4 regions of the Paenarthrobacter sp. NPDC091669 genome follow, and region 4 is predicted to be linked to each of the others. Evidence: riboswitches for the same ligand, from Rfam matches in the RefSeq annotation. Region 4 holds a riboswitch; each other region holds the start of a gene.
The links. Region 4 has a riboswitch for cyclic di-AMP ahead of ACIQLI_RS16040 (C40 family peptidase). Riboswitches for the same ligand answer to the same signal wherever they lie in the genome.
Positions count from the first base shown of each region.

Region 1: it holds a riboswitch for cyclic di-AMP, as region 4 does, so the genes downstream of both, ACIQLI_RS18890 (hypothetical protein) here and ACIQLI_RS16040 (C40 family peptidase) in region 4, are expected to answer to the same signal.
Region 2: it holds a riboswitch for cyclic di-AMP, as region 4 does, so the genes downstream of both, ACIQLI_RS01650 (NlpC/P60 family protein) here and ACIQLI_RS16040 (C40 family peptidase) in region 4, are expected to answer to the same signal.
Region 3: it holds a riboswitch for cyclic di-AMP, as region 4 does, so the genes downstream of both, ACIQLI_RS21305 (hypothetical protein) here and ACIQLI_RS16040 (C40 family peptidase) in region 4, are expected to answer to the same signal.

Region 1 covers NZ_JBIVTK010000012.1:94,219-99,478, forward strand. Annotated here, with positions in the region: gene ACIQLI_RS18885 (PucR family transcriptional regulator) at 61-1,278, shown strand; gene ACIQLI_RS18890 (hypothetical protein) at 1,468-2,709, opposite strand; cyclic di-AMP (ydaO/yuaA leader) riboswitch at 2,712-2,856, opposite strand; gene ACIQLI_RS18895 (hypothetical protein) at 2,986-3,216, opposite strand; gene ACIQLI_RS18900 (ATP-dependent DNA ligase) at 3,262-4,326, shown strand; gene ACIQLI_RS18905 (DUF6480 family protein) at 4,345-4,605, opposite strand; gene ACIQLI_RS18910 (alpha/beta fold hydrolase) at 4,676-5,260, opposite strand, start outside.
Region 2 covers NZ_JBIVTK010000001.1:354,664-359,923, forward strand. Annotated here, with positions in the region: gene ACIQLI_RS01645 (FAD-dependent monooxygenase) at 1-626, shown strand, start outside; gene ACIQLI_RS01650 (NlpC/P60 family protein) at 796-1,584, opposite strand; cyclic di-AMP (ydaO/yuaA leader) riboswitch at 1,588-1,780, opposite strand; gene ACIQLI_RS01655 (copper resistance protein CopC) at 1,931-2,593, opposite strand; gene ACIQLI_RS01660 (NCS2 family permease) at 2,708-4,150, shown strand; gene hutG (formimidoylglutamase) at 4,247-5,197, shown strand; gene ACIQLI_RS01670 (hypothetical protein) at 5,254-5,260, shown strand, end outside.
Region 3 covers NZ_JBIVTK010000016.1:97,432-102,691, reverse strand. Annotated here, with positions in the region: gene ACIQLI_RS21315 (pyridoxal phosphate-dependent decarboxylase family protein) at 1-838, shown strand, start outside; gene ACIQLI_RS21310 (dolichyl-phosphate beta-glucosyltransferase) at 835-1,845, opposite strand; gene ACIQLI_RS21305 (hypothetical protein) at 2,016-2,843, opposite strand; cyclic di-AMP (ydaO/yuaA leader) riboswitch at 2,847-3,034, opposite strand; gene ACIQLI_RS21300 (sensor histidine kinase) at 3,143-4,639, opposite strand; gene ACIQLI_RS21295 (response regulator transcription factor) at 4,643-5,260, opposite strand, start outside.
Region 4 covers NZ_JBIVTK010000009.1:115,632-120,891, forward strand. Annotated here, with positions in the region: gene ACIQLI_RS16025 (NTP transferase domain-containing protein) at 1-563, opposite strand, end outside; gene ACIQLI_RS16030 (HNH endonuclease) at 606-1,106, opposite strand; gene ACIQLI_RS16035 (NlpC/P60 family protein) at 1,360-2,133, opposite strand; gene ACIQLI_RS16040 (C40 family peptidase) at 2,232-2,978, opposite strand; cyclic di-AMP (ydaO/yuaA leader) riboswitch at 2,983-3,164, opposite strand; gene ACIQLI_RS16045 (M23 family metallopeptidase) at 3,290-4,120, opposite strand; cyclic di-AMP (ydaO/yuaA leader) riboswitch at 4,125-4,366, opposite strand; gene ACIQLI_RS16050 (metal-dependent transcriptional regulator) at 4,551-5,246, opposite strand.

The DNA of each region.
Region 1 (5,260 bases), on a different contig from region 4:
GCAGCTCGACATTTGTCGAGCCATGGAGCGTCAGGTGTCGCCTGCTGTTGGTACGCTTTCCTGATGCAGCAGGACGTGGAACAGATCGTTGAACGCGTGGCGTTGAAACTGGGCCGCGGCCTCTCCCTGGAAGACCTCGACGGCGTCCTCCTCGCCTACAGCTCCAACCAGTCGCACGCCGACCGCGTCCGCGTGAACTTCCTCCTCAGCAAGCGTGTCCCCGGCGATGTCAGCGCGTGGCAACTGTCCCACGGCATCGCCACGGCGGTGCGTCCCGTCGTCGTTCCCGCCAATGAGGAACTCGGAATGTTGGGCAGGGTCTGCGTGCCGCTCCTGGTGCGCGGCTTCCGCGTGGGCTACTTGTGGGTCCAGCTGGACGTTGAAGAGCAAAGTGCGACGGCGATACTCGCCGAGTTGCCCGGCGTGCGCGACGAGTTGGACCTGTTGGCGGGATTGCTCCTTGATTCCAACACCGCGGAATCGGAATTCCGGCGCCGGCGTGAGCAGGAGTTCCTCTCTGCTTGCAGCGGCGAATCGAATGCCGTGGCGGCCGTGGCCGGGTGGAAGGAAATCCAAGGCCGCGGTCCGTGGCAACTGGTGACCATCCTGGACGCGGACGGCGCGAGGTCCGACGTCGATCCCCTTGCCGCGACCCTGACGCACCGTTCAGCCGCGCTGCAGTCCACTATCGGGGTCAACGCTGCGTTGTTCAGCGCGGGAACGGAGACGCATTCGGTGGTGCTGTTCCGCGAGTCCGGTGGCCGGGCGGACCACGCCCAGGTGCTGGTCCACTATCAACTGGAACTCGCCAAGCGCTCCGGCAGGGCGGTGGACCGGGTGATCCTGGGCATCAGCGAACCATTCCAGGTGATCCGGCAGCTCGGGGGAGCATACCGGCAGTCCAAGGTTGCGGCGCAGGCTGCTGCCGTCGATCGACCCCTCGGCGAGCTCGTGGACAGCCGGGCCGTGGGCGTCTATCAGCTCTTCGACCGTTTGCTGGCACCCGGAGGCTGGGACGACACCGGTTCCGTGCACTTCCGAACGCTGGAGGACCAGGACAAGAACGGCGAACTCCTGCCCGTCCTGGAACTCCTCTATGACAGTGATGGTTCAGTGCAGGACGTCGCGGCCAAACTCCACCTCCACAGGAGCAGCATCTACAACCGACTCGGCCGGATCCGCCAGCTCATCGGTGCCGACCCCCTCAGTGGAGCGATCCGCCTTGAACTGCACGCTGCCTTGAAAGCCCGCCGTTGGGCCGGCCGGCCACGGATCTAAGGTTGTTAAGGAACAAATGAGGCAGACACCCGGTGGGTGCCTGCCTCATGCGCAGGGTCTTGCCTTAGGAACGCCTCAGCCGCTGGCAGCTCCAACGGCCCCATCGGCGCCGGAACGTGGCCGTCCGGCTGCTGCTGCAGTATCGGCTGTGCCATCCCACGTGCGTGGTGGTGCGCGGCAAGCGCGTGCTCATTTGAGGGCGTCCTTTGCCGCGTTGAGAATCTCTTCAAGTGCCGTCCCGGTGGGCTGCGGTGCGGCGGCCGCGCTGGGCTTGCCCGTGGGCTTTGGTTTGGTGGTCTGCGTGGGAGTCCCCGTCGGGGTGGGGGTAGGTGTCGGAGTGGGCGTGACCGTCGGCGTCGTTGTGGGCGTCGGTGTCGTGGGAGGCGTGGTGATCGTGTCCGACGGCACCTCACTGGGTGCCGGCGCCGGCTGGGTGGGGGCCGGGCTGGCGGTGGACGGGACCGCGGCGATGGTTGAGGGTACTGCCGACGGGACCCAGACGGGGTCAGCCAAGGAAACTTTCGGGGTGGGAACGGACGACGGCGACACAGGCGCGGGTGACTCCGGAACCGTGGCCGGTTGGCCGGCTGCCGACGTCGCAGCAGCTGACGCGGAGGGCGATGAGGCCCTCGAGTACGAGGCACTGGGTGCGGGAGCCGCGGAGCCTGAATTCCGGTCGGCGCCGCTGGCTTCCTGGGAGGGGGTCTCCTGGCCGAAGAACGGCAGCTCGAGGGCCTGCCCCAAGGTGCCGGCTGTCAGGACCAGACCCAGGGCACCAGCCACCACGGCCATGCGCTGGCTCATGTGCTTGACCGACGCAGCTTTACGCAGGACCGCCTGGGGTTCCCGGCCAAGGGACGATCCGCCCCTGCCCGGCCTGGAGGGAGCGGGAGCGGCCGACTCCTTTGGAACGTCCTTGCGGCTTGCCAGTGAAGCCGACGCCGTGGCGGCCGCAGCAACCCGCGCCGGGGATGTGCCCCGCGGTGAAACGGGTGCCGGGGAAGCGGCTGCAGGCGAAACCGCTGTGGGGGCAGACTTGGCCTGAACGATCGGAATAGCCGAGGTAGGAGGCCCCGGCGTGGTGGAGGGCGGAGCTGCTGCCTGGGCGGCCTCCACGACGGGAATGGCCGCGGTTGCCGGCTCGGCAGCGTCGGCAGGTTCTCCGACCGCGGATGGAGCGGGCGCGATCACAGCTTGGGCGGCCCGTTCCCGCTCGGCTGCGCGCGCGGCCGCACGTGTGGTGGGCGGCGCGACGGTGGGGAGGGCCGCGGTGGCGGGCTCCGACGTCGTGCTTGTGGTCCCGAGTGCGGCAGCAGTGTCTGCCTGCACGCTGATGGGGGGTCCGCTGGGTTGGGCCCGACGGCGTCCGGTTGGTTTGGTGCGCTCGCGTTCAGTCTCGGCGCGGCGCGGCTGATCCATGGTTGGGGACATGGTGGTTGCCTCTCAACGCCTTCGAGGTTAGCTGTCGGGTTCGGACGAGGCCGTCCGGCCGCCGTAGCGGCTTCACCCCAAGGACTTGGGAAAGTCCGGGAACTTGTGGGTCCCCCGCCTCTGCCGCGGGTCTGGCGGATCCCGGAATGCGGCAGAGCTCGGCGTCATTCCGGAAGCGGCCCAGCGGAGATACGGGTCGCCCTACGACGGTACATGAGCCGGAAAGTAAAGTCACATTAATGTAACGGACGGTAGGCCTCCCCAGATGAGAGGGTTCTAGCGTTTAGGCTTCGGGGCCGGTGCTGGCGCCGGGAGTTCGTGCTGGATTTTCTGGATCTGGTGGACGTGATGGGTTTCCGGGCGGAAAATCTCGTCCGCAACTCCCAACATCCCGCCGGCTGCTGCGCGCCGGACACCCCGGCGATTCTGCCGGGCCACCCAGTACCACGCCGCGGCCAGGAGGGCGGGAACTCCAAGTACGGCAGCCAACACGGCCAAGATATCCATCGCCTAAGACTAGCTTCGGCGCGAACCGGCAGGTAGACATTGTCTATGGACCTGCCTGTGATGCCACCCGTCTCGCCCATGCTCGCCAAATCCGTCCCCGCCATTCCCGATGTAGGGCACTACGAGCCCAAATGGGATGGCTTCAGGACCATCGTCTTCAAAGATGGCGACGAAGTCATCCTGGGCAGCCGCAACGAGAAACCCATGACCCGCTACTTCCCCGAACTGGTGGAAGCGCTGCGGCAGAACCTTCCGGACAAATGCGTGATCGACGGCGAGATTGTCCTGATCGAGGGCAACCGTCTGGAGTTCGAGGTGCTGCAGCAGCGGATCCACCCCGCGGACAGCCGGGTCCGGATGCTCGCCGAGAAGACCCCGGCGTCCATGATCGCGTTCGACATCCTTGCCCTCGGCGACGACGACCTCATGGGCAGGCCTTTCTCGGAACGCCGCGCCGTCCTGGAACGTGCGCTCGCCAAGGCTGAGCCGCCTGTTTACGTCACTCCTGCAGTCACGGACCTTGAGCGCGCGCAGGAATGGTTCGTGCAATTGGAAGGCGCAGGCCTGGACGGGGTGCTGTCCAAGCCCTTGGACGGGACGTACTTGCCCAACAAGCGCGTGATGTTCAAGACCAAGCATGAGCGCACCGCGGACTGTGTGGTGGCCGGATTCCGTTGGCATAAGACCGCGAAGGTTGTGGGGTCCATGCTGTTGGGTCTTTATCACGACGACGGTCGGCTCCAGCATGTGGGGGTGGTGGCCTCATTCCCCATGGCCAAGCGCGAGGCCCTGGTGGCTGAGCTTGAGCCGTACCAAGTGGAACTCGGCGAGCATCCTTGGGGCGAGTGGGCCAGCCAGGGCGAGGGGGCCGGGGGTTCCAGGATGCCCGGCGCCCAAAGCCGGTGGAGTGCGGGCAAGGATTTCTCGTTCGTGCCCCTGCGTCCCGAGCTGGTGATCGAGGTGGCCTACGACTACATGGAGGGCGAGCGGTTCCGGCACACCACGCAGTTCAGGCGCTGGCGGCCGGACCGCACGCCGGAGAGCTGCACATACTCCCAGTTGGAGGAGCCGGCGGATTACGATCTTGGGGAGATCCTGAGGCTGCCGTAGTCCGGCGCCCGCAGTTGTTTACTCCTCGTGTCCTTGGTCGCTGCTCATGCTGCCCTCGGCCGGCGGGGTTTCTCCCGGGGGCACTCCACCGCCGGGTTCAAGGCCCGTGACGTTTCCGTCGAGGGGATCCGGGTTGGCGGATGCTGCGGGATCGTCGTCCTCATCCTGCCGCATGTCGGGATCCTCGTGGATACTGTCGGCATCGGACGTAGTATCAAACGGTCCTGTGGCGCCGGTTGCGCCGAAGCCTTGCTCGTCCTTGTGGTCTCCAGTGGTCACGATCAACCCTTTCGTAAGCAAACTTACTAATGTGATGGCTCCGCCAGCCTAGCCGGGGTGCGCGGACTCATCAAGGTGCCTGGCCGTGAAGCGCTGTCGCGGCAACAAAACTCCGGATGGCGTCCGCCACGGCATGGGGCCGCATGTGTTGCGCTACATGCCCGACGCCGGGAATCTCCACCAAGCGCCCCTGGTCAACCGCCCTCGAGAGCCGGAGAGCCCAGTCCGGGCCGGCCACGTTGTCGCGGCTTCCCCTCAGGACCAGCACGGGGACCTTGATGCCAGCCACGCGTTTTTCCGTGGGGTAGGACATCATCACGGGCAGTTCAGTGAGGTACCAGCGCGGACCGGAGCGGAAATAGTCCGACGTGACGATCCAATTGGAGGAGGGGCTTTCGCGGAGCATCCCGTCAAGGAGAAGGGCCACGGACTGGCGCCGCACGTTCTTGTGCCGCGAATCAACAACAGGCCCCATCAGCACCACCTGCCGGACCCGATCCGGCGCATGTAAGGCCGCTTCGATAACGAACTGCGCCCCCATCGAATGGCCCACCAGAACGTAGGAACCGATGCCGCGGGAAGCGAGGGCCTCAGCGATGAAGGCGCCGTAGTCCTCCACCGAGAGCTGTCGATCAGGCTTTGGAGTCCCCCCAAA
Region 2 (5,260 bases), on a different contig from region 4:
GCTTGGCAGTTGCCAGTGAGCTCAGCCGCTACGGCGTGAACTCCATAGTGGTGGACGGGTTCGGGACGTTGTCCGCAACCGGCCCGTCAGTCCACACTGGCATGCTCCAACGCTGCGATGCAGCCGATCCCTCGGCCATGCAGGAGCGTAACGAGATCCTCCGCCACCTGCGGAACTACGCCGCAAGCCATCACCTGGATGTCCGCAGCACCACACGGGCGGTCCGCCTCGACTTTCTTGGCTCCGACCCTTCCCAGCAGATCGGCTATGGACTGGCCGCCAGCATGACCACTGCCGGGCTCAGGACAGGGCTTCACGCCTCCGGACCCCTCGAGTCCACCCGCCGCCAGTGGGCCGTGCACACTGCCAACGGTGTTCTTCTGGCCGACCATATTGTGGTCACGCGCTGTGCGCAGAGCCAATTGCGCCGAATGCTGGCGGAACTCGGTATAGCGATCGGCCAGAACCTGGTGGCCGCAATGCGGGCCGTCGGGATGCACCTTGTAGGAGTCGGCGAGCTCATTACGCCCACACCCAAGGAAGTACTTCGGCAGGCAAAGGCTGTGGGCCAGGCGATATCGTCCAAGGTGGCCCTCCCGGCAGGGCCGGGCATCGCCACCGCGTAGCAGATCAAACGCCCTCCACGACACCCTGCAAAGGCCCGCCTGCCCGCCTGACTGACCTTCGGCGTCGTGCCTGGCCGTGAACTATTCCGCACAAAACTTAACGCCAAAGGCCGGTGTCCTCGAAGAAGAACTCTTCGAAGACACCGGCCTTTGAACTGAAGCGTGAGGCTTATGCGCCAGCGCGTACGTAGGTCAGGGGACCCGTTGCGGTCAACCAGCTGATCGGGTGGATGCCCGTCTGGTTGCCATTGATGCCACCGCTGATGGCCTGGCCGTTGCCGATGTAGATGGCGACGTGGCCGGACTGGACGATCATGTCACCGGGCTGGGGTGAGCTGACAACCTTGCCGTAGTTCATGAACTGCATGGGACCGAGGTCGCCAACGGGGATGCCTGCGGAGCCGAGTGCGCGCTCCACCATGGCGGTGCAGTCCTGCATGATGCCGATCTGGGCGTAAGCCGAGGCAACCATGGCGGCATTGACGCCACCAACGGCCGGAGCAGCAGCGGCCGCAGGAGCAGGAGCAGCAGCGGCCGGAGCGGCAGCAGCAGCCTTGGCAACAGGAGCCTTTGCGGCGGCAGTGGTGACTGCTGCCTTCTTGGCGACGGGAGCCGGAGCAACCGGTGCAGGCTTCTCGATAACCGGCGCTGCAACAGAAGCAACAGCAGGGCGCTCGAAGTTGACGGTAGCCGTAGCCAGGGCGGTGACAACCTGGGTGGGTGCGTCGGCTGAAACGGTCTCAGCGACCGTTGCCGGGCTGGAATCCCGCTGAACCGGAGCTTCAGCAGCGTGAGCTGCAATGGAGCCGGTCAACACAAGGCCCGAGGCTGCTGCGATAACAGCCGCCTGGCGGCCAGCGCCGGAAGCGTTGCTGGCAACTGCCTTGGAGATGGAGATGAACGGATTAGGACGTACGCTGTCCGCCTTACGACGGCCGCGAAGAATGCGTGAAGACATGAAAGAGCCTCTCCCGATGCCTGCGAGGTTAGCTGTCGGATTCGGATGGGAGTCACCCGGCCACTATCTCCCGCTGTTCAGCGGAAGCATCGTGACTTCACCCCAAGGCACGCTCGAAAGCGGCCTAAAATGGGTTCCCCGTCTCTGCCGTAAGGTTTGTCTGCGAACGGATTCCGGACTGCGGCAGAGCTAGGCAATCAGGCCGGAAGTGCCCGCTACGTGGAACAGGCACAGGTACCACCGTACGCGATGATCACGCGGAAGTCACATTTAAGTAACGAGAAGTACGCTTCTGGCGTGTCGCAGTAACCGTTTCGAGATCTTCGCGGCTACGTAGAAAACCCTGTTATTCCGCGGGAGAATCGCCATCAGAGTCGTTTGAAGCAGCGAGTTTTCTGCGGGCTGTAACAGCCAGAAAAATAACGAGACCAACAGCAACAACCGCCAGGCCTACGATGCTCCACGGGAAGGGCTGGGAGGCGTCGGCCGCGGGTTCGCTGTTACCGGTTCCCTGCGCCGCGTTGCCCGGGGCCGCGGTTCCGGCCGTCGGTACCGCTGCCGACGGTGCTGAAGACGACGGTGCTGAAGCGGAAGGAGAGGCTGCCGCCGAACCGCTGGTCGTCGTCGTGCTTCCTGCGGTGGCCGTGAAGGTAAAGGTGCCCTCGATGGGGTGCGAATCGCTGCTGACGACGCGCCAGACCACCGTGTATTCGCCGGCCGGAGCGCCTTCGCGCAGCTTCTGGACCGCCTGGTTGTCGATGATCTCCACCGGGCCATCCGCCCAGTTTTCGCCGCCCGCCGTAACCGTCACGCCCGAGAATTGCGCGAGCGGCCGGTTGTTGAATGTGATGGAAACCGACGCCGGAACGTCCGTGACGCTGGTGCCATTGGCCGGCGTCGTGGATTCAGCGACGTCATGGGCGGACGCGGGTGCCGCAGAAAACAGCAGGGCGGACGCGAAGGCAAGAGCAGCGACGACGGCGGCCAGAAGCGGGCGGATGGTACGCATGGGGCGGTTTCTCCTAGTGTTGGCTTCCTTACAGACTAGGCGAATCGTCCGGAGCGCCCGTACCGGACCGCATAGGATTTGAGGGCACACTCCCACCGATCCCCGGAGTCCTTCATGCTTAAGCAAGGTTCTGCAGTAGACCGCTACTTCAAAATTACTGAACGTGGATCCACGTACTCGCGGGAAATTCGTGGCGGCTTCGCAACGTTCTTCGCCATGAGCTACATCGTGGTGTTGAACCCGCTGATCCTCTCCGGGGCGGATTCCAGTGGGGCATCCCTCGGCTTTACGGCCGTCGCAGCCACGACGGCCTTCGTGGCGGGCATCCTGACCATCCTCATGGGTGCGTGGGCCAAGCACCCGTTCGCCGTCGCAACCGGTCTGGGCGTCAACGCCTTCGTTGCCGTCACGGTCGCCTCGCACCCGGAGCTCACCTGGCCGGACATGATGGGCCTTGTGGTCCTCTCCGGCATCACCATGCTCATCCTGGTGCTGACCGGTTTCCGTACCGCCGTGTTCAAGGCCGTGCCGGAAGCGCTCAAAACGGCGATCGTGGTGGGTATCGGACTCTTCATTGCGCTGATCGGGCTGGTCAATGCGGGATTTGTGCGCCGAATTCCCGACGCCGCCGGCACCACGGTTCCCCTGGGCCTGGGCGTGGATGGCAAGCTCATGGGCTGGCCCACCCTGGTGTTCGCAGTGGGCCTCATCCTCACCATCGCCCTGGTGGTCCGAAAGGTCCGCGGCGCCATCCTCATCGGGATCGTGGTCTCCACGGCACTGGCCGCCATCCTCGAATTCACCCTCCACATCGGCCCCAGCTTCGACGGCAAGAACGTCAACCCGCGCGGCTGGTCCCTCGTGGCTCCCACCCTCTCGGAGTGGGGCGCTCCGGACCTGTCCCTCATCGGCAAGGCCAACCCATTCGGCGCCTTTGAGCACCTTGGGTTCATCGCAGCGGCCCTGCTGGCATTCGTGATCCTGCTGAGCATCTTCTTCGATGCCATGGGCACCATGGTGGGCCTGGCCAACGAGGCCGGAACCGTGGACAAGGACGGCAACATCCCCAACGTGGACCGTGTCCTGCAGGTGGATGCCCTCGGCGCGATCGTAGGCGGCGGCGCGTCCGTTTCGTCCAACCAGATCTTTGTCGAGTCCGGCGCCGGCATCGGCGAAGGTGCCCGCACCGGCCTCGCCTCGATCGTCACCGGCGTGCTGTTCCTGGTGGCGATGTTCTTCACCCCCCTCATCAACCTTGTCCCCTTCGAAGCCGTGGCCCCGGCATTGGTGGTTGTGGGCTTCATGATGGTCTCCCAGGTGGGCAAGATCGATTGGCAGGACTGGGGTGTCGGCATCCCGGCGTTCCTGACCATCTCCCTCATGCCGTTCACGTACTCGATCGCCAACGGCCTCGGCGCCGGCTTCATCTCCTACGTACTGATCCGCACCTTCCAGGGCCGCGCCCGCGAAGTCCACCCGCTCATGTGGGCTGTGGCCGCTGCGTTCCTGCTGTTCTTCGGCATTGGAACCGTGGAGGAACTGCTGGGCGTCAAGTAGGTCGCGGGGTTGCCTTCGGCGGTGAAGTCCGGGGTTTCAGACACTCGCCACGCTGGATCGCTGGTTTTCGTGTGCTCATTCGGGTGTGCTTGAAGCATGGAAACCAGCACCACCCTCGCCGTAGACGTCAGCCCCAGCCCTTGGACGGGCCGCTTTGACGGAGACGGCGCTGAACACCGCCGCTGGTGGCAGGCGGTAGCACCCCTGACGTCGCCCGCGCCCGCAACCGCCACGCGCCCCGCCGTCGTGCTTGGTTTCTGCAGCGATGCCGGAGTCCTCCGCAACCAAGGCCGGGTGGGTGCTGCTGCGGCTCCCGCCGCCATCCGCACGGCGCTGGGTCCGCTGGCGTTCCACCTTGACCGTGACGTGTTCGACGCCGGTGATGTGGTGGTGGAGGACGACTCACTGGAAGCGGGCCAAGAGCGCGCCGGACGCGCCATTTCGGAACTGCTCGACGCCGGAAACCTCACCGTGGTGCTGGGCGGCGGCCACGAAACAGCGTTCGCCAGTTACCTTGGGGTGGCCGGTTCTGACACGGTCCGCGGCAAACGGCTTGGTGTCCTGAACCTGGATGCCCACTTTGACCTTCGCGACGAGCCCACACCGAGCTCGGGTACGCCGTTCCTGCAGATGGCCCACGCAGAAGCCGCCGCCGGCCGGGAACTGCAGTACGCCGTCGTCGGAATTTCGGAGCCGAACAACACGCGCACCCTCTTCGACACCGCCGATCGCCTGGGTGTGAAGTACCTGCTGGACGAGCTGTGCACCCCGGAGGCCGTGGAGATTTTTGTTGCCGATTTCCTGGCCGGCGTGGACGTGCTGTACCTGACCATCGACCTGGATGTAATGCCTGCATCCGTGGCCCCTGGGGTCAGCGCACCCGCCGCATATGGCGTGCCTTTGCCAGTGATCAGTGCCGTCTGCCGGCAGGTTGCTGCGAGCGGGAAGCTCCTGCACCTGGACGTAGCGGAGCTGAACCCGGAGTTTGATATCGATCACCGCACCGCGAAAGTGGCTGCGCGGCTGGTGAACGCCCTGCTCGCCTAGCGTTCCCTTTTCCAGCCGCCTTCCTCCGCCTACTCTGTGGGGAGGGAAGGATGGCGATGCGCG
Region 3 (5,260 bases), on a different contig from region 4:
CGCCGCAGTGGATTTGGCGTTGCGGTATCTCGGCTTGGGGGCGTGCGTCCCTGTAGACGCCGACGACGAAGGACGAATTTTCCCCGACGCGCTTGCCGAGGCCATGGATCAGCAGCCCGGACCGTCGCTGGTCTGCCTTCAAGCGGGCAACCTGCATTCCGGCGCCTTTGATCCCATGGAGGAAGCCATAGCCGTGGCCCACGATCGCGGAGCCTGGGTGCACGTGGATGGCGCTTTTGGTTTATGGGCCGCTGTCAGCCCGACGCTGCGGGCCCGCCTGGCCGGAGTGGAAGAAGCAGATTCCTGGGCCACGGATGCCCATAAGACCCTGAACGTTCCTTACGACTGTGGCTTGGCAATCGTCGCGAGGCCGGAAGCCTTGAGGCGTGCTTTCAGTGTTCACACGAGTTACCTCATTGCCACGGATGCCGGTCCGGGAGATCCTTTCGAGAAAGTGCCTGAGATGTCCCGCCGTGCCAGGGGCATCCCTGTGTGGGCGGCGCTGAGGCAACTGGGCCGTAACGGGGTGATCTCCATGGTGGAGCGGCTCGCTGCAAACGCCCGCGCGTTGGCCGAGGGGCTCGCCGCGATCCCGGGCGTCGAGGTGCTCAACGACGTCGTGTTCACGCAGGTATCGGTGAGCTTCGGCAGTGATGACCGCACACACCGTGTCACGCAACGGCTGATGGCCGAGGGCGCGGTGTGGATGTCCGGGTCCTCGTGGCGTGGCCGTGAAATCCTCAGGATCTCAGTGAGCAACTGGACCACGGATGCCGGAGATGTTGCGGCGTCCATTGCCGCCGTGAGGGGTGCGGTGGACGCCGAACCGGAGTCCTAGCCCACGACGTGGGCCGCGTGGAGGACGACGAACACTACGGCCGCGGACAACGCGGCCCAACCAGCCAAATGCAGAAGCGGTCCCAGACGCGCCGCCGCCGTTCCCGACGCCGGTGTCCGGCCGATCTCCCTGCGCACCTCCTTGTAAGGAACACGCCCGCTGCCAAGGTCGCGAGCCAAGCGCACCAGGCCGCGCAGGTCGGCAAGCGCGGTGCGTACGACGTCGACACTCGAGGTGGGATCGTCCGTCCAGTCGACGGGTACTTCATGAACGCGCAAACCACACCGTTCGGCGATCACCAGGAGTTCGGTGTCGAAGAACCAGCCATCGTCCTTGGCATAGGGAAGGATCCTGTGCGCGACGTCGGCGCGGACGGCCTTGAATCCGCACTGGGCATCGGAAAAGCGTGCCCCCAGAACCGCGTGCAGCAGGAAGTTGTAGCTTCGGGAGATGAATCCGCGCTGGGGACTGCGGGCCGCCTGTGAGCTCCGTGCCAGCCGCGTGCCGACCGCTAGATCCGAATGGCCCGAGAGCAGAGGTGCAATGAGGGGAGCGAGGGCCGACAAGTCCGTGGAAAGATCTGCTTCCATATAGGCGAGCACGGGTGACGGCGAGACCTGCCAGATATGGCGGAGTGCGTTTCCGCGACCCCTTTGCTGGAATCGAACCACCGTCAGTTCAGGCAGTTCGCGGGCCAAGCGCTCGGCGATCCTCAGGGTGTTGTCCGTGCTGCAGTTGTCCGCCACCGTGATCCGGAAGGTGTGCGGAAATGAATCTGCAAGGTGCCCGTAGAGCCTGCGCAGGTTCTGTTCCAGGCGGGCTTCCTCGTTGAACACGGGAAGGGTGACGTCCAGCACAGGAACGGCAGCGCGGGTGTCAATGGGGGAGCGTCGGGCTTGTGGCCCTGCTTGGGCGCCCTGCTGTGTGGTGCTTAACGCCGCGCCACCGAAGCGCGCCGAATGGAAGCGTCGTGGTGGAGCGCTGGCGGTTGGATCGGTGAGCGTCATGTTTCCAGAATGGGCCCGCCGATTAGGAGGGTTTTAGGTGGAAGCTGTGACCCCACTGTGAACCATGGACGGCACCTGTGAAACGCGAAAACCGCGCCGCTTCCCGCCATCCGCTCCAGTGTGTACTGGTGCGAACGGCGGGAACCGGCGCGGTGATCAAGCAGTCTGGCTTAGTACCAGTTATTTGCCAGGTGGAAGCCCAGGGCGGCCGACGGGGATCCGTAGCGTTCCTTGATGTAGTTCAGGCCCCACTTGATCTGGGTCTGGTAGTTGGTCTGCCAGTCAGCACCCGCAGTTGCCATTTTGGTAGCAGGCAGCGACTGGACAATGCCGTAAGCACCACTGGAAGCGTTGGTGGCAGTGGTCTTCCAGTTGGATTCCTTCTCCCACAGGGTGTTCAGCGCAGTCATTTCGCTGGCGCTCCAGCCGTAGTTGCCAAGGATGCTGGCAGCGTAGGCCTTGGCGGCGGCGGGGTCGTCCACGGCCTTGGGGGCGGCGGCAGCAGCTGCAGCTTCGGCAGCGGCGGCGGCGGCTTGCTTGGCTGCAGCATCAGCGGCGGCCTTCTCGGCAGCGGCTTGATCGGCTGCGGCCTTCTCGGCGGCAGCTTTTTCAGCAGCAGCCAGGTCGGCAGCGGCCTTCTCGGCGGCAGCTTTTTCAGCAGCGGCCTTGTCTACGGCAGCCCGGTCAGCAGCGCCCTTTGCGGCGGCTGCGTCCAAGGAAGCGGAGATTTCGGCTGTCTTGTTGGTGCTGACCTGGGCAGCTGCCTGGGTCTCTGCAACGCGGCTCGCCTCAGGGAGGTTCAGGGTGGCGTTGGCAGCAGTACCGAGCGATGCGACGCCCAGCGCAGCGGCCACGACGCCGGCAACAACCGACATGCGGTGGCCGGACTTACCCTGGCGGGCAGCGTTCTTGAGGACGGTTTGCGACTTGGTCAACGGTGCGTTGTGCTCATCGCGGTGACGCGCGGAAGGGCGCGTCTGATCATTGAATTCAGACATGTGTGATTACCTCTCAGCGCCTGCGGAGTTAGCTGTCGGGTTCGGATGAGGTCATCCGGCCGCGCATCACGCTGCGGCTTTACCCCAAGGGTCCGGCATAAATGCCTGGGCCCGGAGACTCTGGGTCCCCCGTCTCTGCCTCGGAGTAAGAACGGACTCCGGGAAGTGGCAGAGCTCGGCGCATCCCGGATGCGGGCCAGTTGGGGCGACCCACCCTTTCGACGGTACAGGAGGAATTCGCAGAAGTCACATTTAGGTAACAGAGATCACGACGTCGGTGAGTCGCCTTGCCCGTTTCGTTACATCTCTTCGGTACTGACGGTAGGGAGTCGCAGGGCGAACTCGGTGCGACCTGGACGTGACGTCACTTCCACGCTTCCGCCGTGCGCTTCCACGATGGATTCCACGATCGACAAGCCCAGTCCGGACGTGCCCTCAGACCCCGATCGCGCGGCATCGGCGCGGGCAAAGCGGGAGAAGATCCGGCCTTGGAAATCCTCTGGAATGCCGGGCCCGTTGTCCGTCACGGTCACTACTGCGCTGCCATCGGCCGAGAGCATGACGCCGGTGACAACAGTCGTACCGGCATCGGTGTGTTTGCGGGCATTGGAGAGCAGATTGGCCAACACTTGGTGCAGCTGCGTAGCGTCGCCGCGGACCGTGACGGGCTCATCAGGCAGTTGAAGTTGCCAAATGTGGTCAGGTGCCATGACTTTCTCATCGCTGACAGTTTCGATCACCAACTGGGTGAGGTCCACGTCCGTGACCTTGACCGGCTGGCCTTCATCCAGCCTGGCAAGCAGCAGCAGATCCTCCACCAAGGTGGTCATCCGTTCGGACTGGCTCTGGACGCGTGCCAGCGACTTTCGGCCGTCATCGGTGAAGTTCTCGGTCATCCTCAGCAGTTCGGTGTAACCGCGGATGGCCGTCAGCGGCGTTCGGAGTTCGTGCGACGCGTCCGCGACGAACTGGCGTACTTTGGTCTCGCTTTCCTGGCGCGCTTCCAAGGCATTGGAGACGTTGTTCAGCATCTGGTTGAGGGCATGGCCAACGCTGCCGACTTCCGTTCCGGGATGAGAGGCCGACGGCGGTACGCGCACCGCAAGTGCCACCTCACCGGCGTCGAGCGGAAGACGTGAAACCTTGGTGGCCACCTCGGAGAGTTGCTCCAACGGCCGCATGGTCCGCCGGATGATCACTGTTCCGGCGAGGCCGATGATGATCAGTCCGCCCAGCGATACCAGCACCATGGTCCAGACCAACGACGCCTCGGCGCTTTGCTTGTCCGCCAAGGGCAACCCCGTCACGATCACATCGCCATTGGTTTCGACGGCCACCAAACGGTAGTCGCCGTTGGAGAGCGAACGGTCCACAGGGCGGTTGTCCTTAGGGAGGGTCAGCAGCACCTGCTCGTCATCTGCGGAGAGCGAAACGCGCTTTCCCTGGGCGTTGATGAGCCCCGAACTGCGGACGGTGGAACCGTCGATCCTGGCGTTGAGCGTTCCCGCGGCCTGGCCCCGCGCCTCCAGGGGATCCGGCTTCCCCGAAGGTGAGGACGGAAAGCTCGACGGCGGCCTGCCGAAGTCATTCGCGCGGCTGGACGCCTGCTCCAGCTGCCTGTCGAGCTGCCGGTTGAACACCATGTCCATGGACGCATAGCTCACCACGCCCACTGCCCCGCAAATGGCGACCAACAGTGCCATGGCCACCAGGACCAGCCGGGTGCGCAAGTGCCAGGTGGAGGGATTGAGCCAGCTGCGGCCGGACTTCCTGGCCACTCCTGAAAGTGTGCTCAACGCCTAGTCCGCGGGTTTGATGACGTAGCCGGCGCCACGGATGGTGTGGATCATCGGCGGATGGTTGGCTTCGATTTTCTTGCGTAGGTAGGAAATGTACAGCTCCACGATGTTGGCTTGCCCGCCGAAGTCGTAATCCCACACCCGGTCCAGGATCTGGGCTTTGCTGACCACCCGTTTGGGGTTTTCCATGAGGTACCGCAAAAGTTCGAACTGGGTGGCGGTGAGGGGAATGTCCTCCCCGGCACGCGTGACTTCCCGGGTGTCGACGTTCAGGGTGAGGTCACCCACCACCAGCTCGGCGGTGTCCATGGCGGCGACGCCGGATCGCTGGACCAGTCGGTGGAGCCGCAGGAGGACTTCTTCCATGCTGAAGGGTTTGGTGACGTAGTCATCGCCGCCGGCAGCCAGGCCAACAATGCGGTCCTGCACGGCGTCCTTGGCCGTGAGGAAGAGGGCGGGAACTTCGGGCGCGAACGTGCGGATGCGGTTGAGGACCTCCACGCCGTCGAATCCGGGCAGCATGACATCCAGAACCAGGACGTCGGGCCGAAAATCCTTGGCGAGCTTCACAGCATCGGGGCCGTCTCCGGCAACGGCTACCGACCAACCGGCCATGCG
Region 4 (5,260 bases):
ACGTCGTCCGTGGAGCCTGCGGGGACGGCAACGTCCAGCAGGTTCAGCCTAGCAAGCAGCCGGAACACTGAAGAGTCCGTTAACCCGGAACTTTGGGAAGCTACGGCCACTTCACGGTCCAGGGCCCCGGTGTTGTAGGCACCCAGGAGGGGCTGCTTCCGTCCGTCCGCGGAAACTGCCATGGCACCCTCTGCGCCGGGTTGCGCTGCCAGCGCTTCCCACAGAGGGGCAACCCCACGGGAAGCATGCGGCATATCGCAGGCGAGGATCAAGGTCCACGGAGCGCCCGCACCGCTGTCCTTCAGCGCAACCAGCCCAGCAGCAATTGCAGCGGCCGGACCCGCAAATGCCGGTTCCTCCCGGGCCTGCAGCACCTCGTCCGGCAACGGCTCACCGCCCGGTCCTGAAGCATCAGGACCTACCACCACCACAGCTGACGCACCCCGGGCCGCCTGCAGGGCACGCGACAGGAGCGTCTCGCCGTCGTACGTCAACGATGGCTTGGGCACACCACCGAGGCGGGTGGCCCTGCCACCCGCCAGAATCACGGCATTGAACTCCATCCGCCCAGATTACCGGGGCAGCCGGAGTTCAGCAGAAATCGATCAGGCAGCGGATTCCGGCAACAGGAACGGGTCCCAGTCCGGCGCAGGTTTCTCGAGTTCTTTGATCTGCCACATGGTTCCCTGGGGCACCCCGGGCGTGAAACGGAGTTTCCAACCCATTTCAGCCAGCGTGTGGTCGCTTTTGGCGTTGTTGCATTTCAAACACGCCGCAACCAGGTTTTCCCAGGAATCCGCGCCGCCCCTGGATTTGGGGTGGACGTGGTCTATGGTGTGGGCTGTTTTCCCGCAGTAGGCGCACCGATGACCGTCGCGGCGAAGGACCCCGCGTCGGCTCACGGCGGTAATCCTGTTGTACCGGGGACGGATGTAGCGGTTAAGGAGGATCACGGAGGGGCGTCCAAGAATCTCCTGGGGCCCGACGACAGGCTCGTCGCCTTCGGCCACTACGCTGGCCTTCCCAGTCAGCACAAGAACCAGCGCCCGGCGGAATGTTATTACCGCCAGCGGTTCATATCCAGCATTCAGAACGAGTGTGCGCATGCACGTACCTCTTCACGGCCGCACCCGTCAGGGGCACGAGGGCCGGCTGCCCTCTGCTTGTACGGGCTGTGGATCGACAAGATAAGGGTAAGCACTCATATGCCGTATCAACGAATTTTTCCGTCGTTTCCCGTGCAGTGTCGTCAAGAGTTCATGCGAGGTTAAGGGCTCTGGAGCCGAATGCCCTCCTTAAAAACAGAACACCCCGCCGGCCGGAGCCTGCGGGGTGTTGCTGTGAAAAGCGGAGGCTGGATCAGCCGTTGACGCGGATGAAGACCGGGCCGGAGCCGACGTTGACGCTGAACAGTGCCGTGGTGGATCCGTTCCATCCGCCATGGACTGCCTTGCCGTTGCCGACGTACACAGCGATGTGTGCCTGTCCGGCCAGACCACCGTTGGCGTAGTAGGCGAGGTCGCCGGGCTGTGCTTCCGCTGCGCTGACTGTGCGGCCGAGGGAGAGGTAGCCAGCCGGCCAGTCGTGGAAGTTGATGCCAACTGCTGCCAGGGAGTTTGTCACCAGCATGGTGCAGTCCTGGGTGACGCCGAGCTGTGCGTAGGCGGCAGCGGCGATGGCAGCACCGAGGCCACTGGCGGCGGCCGGAGCCTTGGCCGCAGGAGCCGCGGCGTTGACGGCCAGCGTGGCGTTGCCGGCAGTTGCCGTGCTTTCTGCTGCCTTCTTGGTTTCTGCCTTCGCAGGAGCCTTCTTCTCTACGGGAGCAGGAGCCTGCACCGTGGTGACCACGGGGCGCTCGTAGGAGATGGCAACGGTGGAATCTGCAGCGATGGTGGCTTGGACTACCGACTGGACGTCAAGGGTGGACGTCGAGGTGGACTCACGGTCCACGGTGGTGTCGGCCGCGTTGGCAGCAACACTGCCGGTCAGGACCAGGCCTGAAGCTGCGGCAATAACAGCCGCCTGGCGACCTACGCCGCCGGCGTTTTCACTGACGGCCTTGGCGATCACGGCAAGCGAGCTGGTCTTGGGGGCCTCAGCGCGATGCCGTGCAACCTTGGATGCACTGGTCATGGTTTTCTCTTTTCGTATCCGCGTGTAGTTGGGGTACACGCGGCTCATTGGCGCGCCGGCACTTGGGGGAATGCCGGCGAACCCCGAACGGATTGTTTCTAGCGGAGGGTAAAGAAGGAGGACGTGCCCGTGGAGGCAGCCGAGTGCAGGAGCGTTCCCTGTCCCGGGTTCAAGGCGCTGATCATCATGCCGTTGCCAACGTAGATGCCTACGTGTGCTCCGCCGTTCTGCATGACCAGGTCACCGGGGGCAGGAGTGCTGGTGGGCTTCATGGCCGTCCAGGCGTTGACGCGCGGGATGCTGATGCCGGCCTGGGCGTAGACCCACTGGGTGAAGCCGGAGCAGTCCCATCCGTTGGGCGTGGTGCCGCCCCAAACGTACGGGTGTCCGATTCCGGTGTAGGCGATCGCGGCGAGGCCGGAAGCGGCGGCGCTGGAAGCAGCGTCCTTGGCTTCGGACGACTTCGCCGTCACAGCACCTGCGGTGGTCTGGTTGCCATTGGCCGCGGTCCGCTGGGTGGTCTGCGAAGCGCGCTGGACAACCTTGGGAGCTTCCTTGGTGGCCACTACAGGGCTTTCGAAGGAAACAGTGGCGGTGGGCTCTGCGGTGACTACCGCAGTGGTGACCATCTGCTGGGTGCTGGAGGCTTCCGACTTGGAAACGTCGGTGTCCGCTGCCTGGGCCGGAAGACCGACACTGAGGACGAGGCCTGAGGCTGCTGCCAGGACGACGGCCTGGCGGCCAACGGTACCGGCGTTGGATGAAACAGCCTTGGAAAGCGTGTTCAAGGGGTTCGTACGAACCGATTCGGCGCGGTGGCGCGCAGGGGTAGTGCGTGATGACACGTAGGTAGCCTCTCCCAATGCCTGCGAGGTGAGCTGTCGGATTCGGATGGGAGTCATCCGGCCACGCTGCTTCAAGGAAGCTTTGCGACTTAACCCCAAGGCCTTCTTGCGAAGACCAGAAGTGGTTCCCCCGCCCCTGCCAGACGATTTATGCGAACGGACCTCGAGTGGTGGCAGAGCTAGGCAATCCACTCAAGTGCACCGGCCCCCTAAAAAGCCGATGCGCTTTGTACGGTACAACAGTTGAACGCGAATGTCACATTCAGGTCACGGGGTGTGTCACGAATGCGAGAGACAACCATCAACTGGGCTTAGAGCCAGCCCATGGGGTCAACGACTTCACCGTTGACCTGTACTTCAAAGTGGAGGTGGCAGCCGGTGGAGGCGCCCGTGGTACCGCTCAGCGCCACAGTATCGCCGCGGCTGACCGTCTGGCCTACTTTGACGGTGAAGGACGACAGGTGGTTGTACGTGGTCTCGAGGCCGTTGCCGTGGTCTACCACCACGCGGTTGCCTCCGCCATACTCGTGCCATCCGGCAAAGGTGACCTTGCCGGTGGCCGCGGCGTGGACGGCGGTGCCGCACTGTGCCACGAAGTCCTGCCCACGGTGGAAGTCACCGGAACCACCCGTGAGGGGGCTGATGCGGTAGCCGAACGGGGAAGCCGTGGTCAGGGTATCCAGGGGACTGGCCATGGTACCTGTGGACGAGGCGCGCTGGATGCTGTCGGCGGACTGTGCGCTGAGCAACTGCTTCAGCTTGCCGTCGGGGTCGGCGGCGGTAGCTACCGCGGCACGGCTGAAGTCGATCTTGGCTGATGCAGCGGCGGAAACCTCGGGCTGGCTGCCACCGGTAACGGCCAGGGCCGACTCGGTCTGACCGGATTCCGAGGTGGCCATGACCGGGCTGGTGGCTGGCAGACCGACAGTCAGGGCAAGTCCGGTGGCGGCAAGCGCAACTCCGGCCTTTTGCCCGACGCCACTGGCTGCGGCGAAGTCGGCAACCTGGCGCAACGGGCTCTTACGGCGACGCACCTGGCGTTCGGTGTCGCGTGGCCGGATCTCCGATACGACGCGGGCTGGCCGCAGCTCAGCAGCGGGGCCGGACGCGCGGCGGCGACCCCTGACGTTCTGCGTTGTCAAACTCTGTTCCTCTCTAAAAAGCCTGCGAAGTTAGCTGTCGGATTCGAGTCAGAGAGTTCAAAGACCCGGCCCGCACGAAGCGCTCACGGCACACAGGTATCCCAGGAGGGACTTGCGACAATGGGCACTTCTGCTGCGGACTTCACCCCAAGGCTGCTTCTTTAGACAGCCGCTTGTGGTTCCCCCGCCTCTGCCAGTGGTGGATGGCACACCTGTTCCGCTGGCAGAGCTCGGCTCCGGAACAGGTAACGCTTTGGTATCAGCGCTAGTAGATAACTATAGGCGATTAAGGCCCGCAGTAATAAATTCGTTATCAACAGGAACAGGCATGGCGCGGCAGCCTCTTATCACTAATCCTGAAAAACCGCAGGTCACACGCGCGCCGGAAACCCAAAAGTGAGATATGACACCGCGTGAAGGGAGGGGGGTGTCAGCCGACGGAGACGAAGACGTGCGCCGCAACCTCGGGCGGAAGTTCCAGAGCACCCTCGATGCCGGGAACCCGGACCGAAATGTACTCACCTACACGCTCCAGCGAGACGGCGGCTCCGGGGCGGATACCGCCCTCATCCAACTGGGTGAGGAGTTCAGGCTCAACCTGAATGGGCTCCGCAAGGCGGGTGACCGCCACGCGGGAATTCGGTGCATAGCCGTCCATGGCCTGCAGGAGGTTGACGTCCAAGCGGGGGAACGGCTGGCTGGCAAGGCCACCGAGGGCTTCGAGGCCCGGGATGGGGTTGCCATACGGGGATTCGGTGGGGTGTTCCAGGAGTTCGTACAGCCGGCGCTCCACGCGCTCGCTCATCACGTGTTCCCAGCGACACGCTTCGTCGTGGACATAGGCCCAGTCCAGGCCAATGACATCAGCAAGGAGACGCTCGGCGAGGCGGTGCTTGCGCATGACCTCCGTGGCGCGCTTCCGACCCACCTCGGTCAGTTCCAGGTGACGGTCGTTTGAAACAATCACCAGGCCATCGCGCTCCATGCGTCCGATGGTCTGGGAAACAGTGGGTCCGGAGTGCCGCAGCCGCTCGGCGATGCGGGCCCTGAGAGCCACAATGTTCTCTTCTTCAAGCTCCAAAATGGTCCGAAGATACATCTCAGTGGTATCGATCAGATCCGTCATCCAGCTCAGCTCTC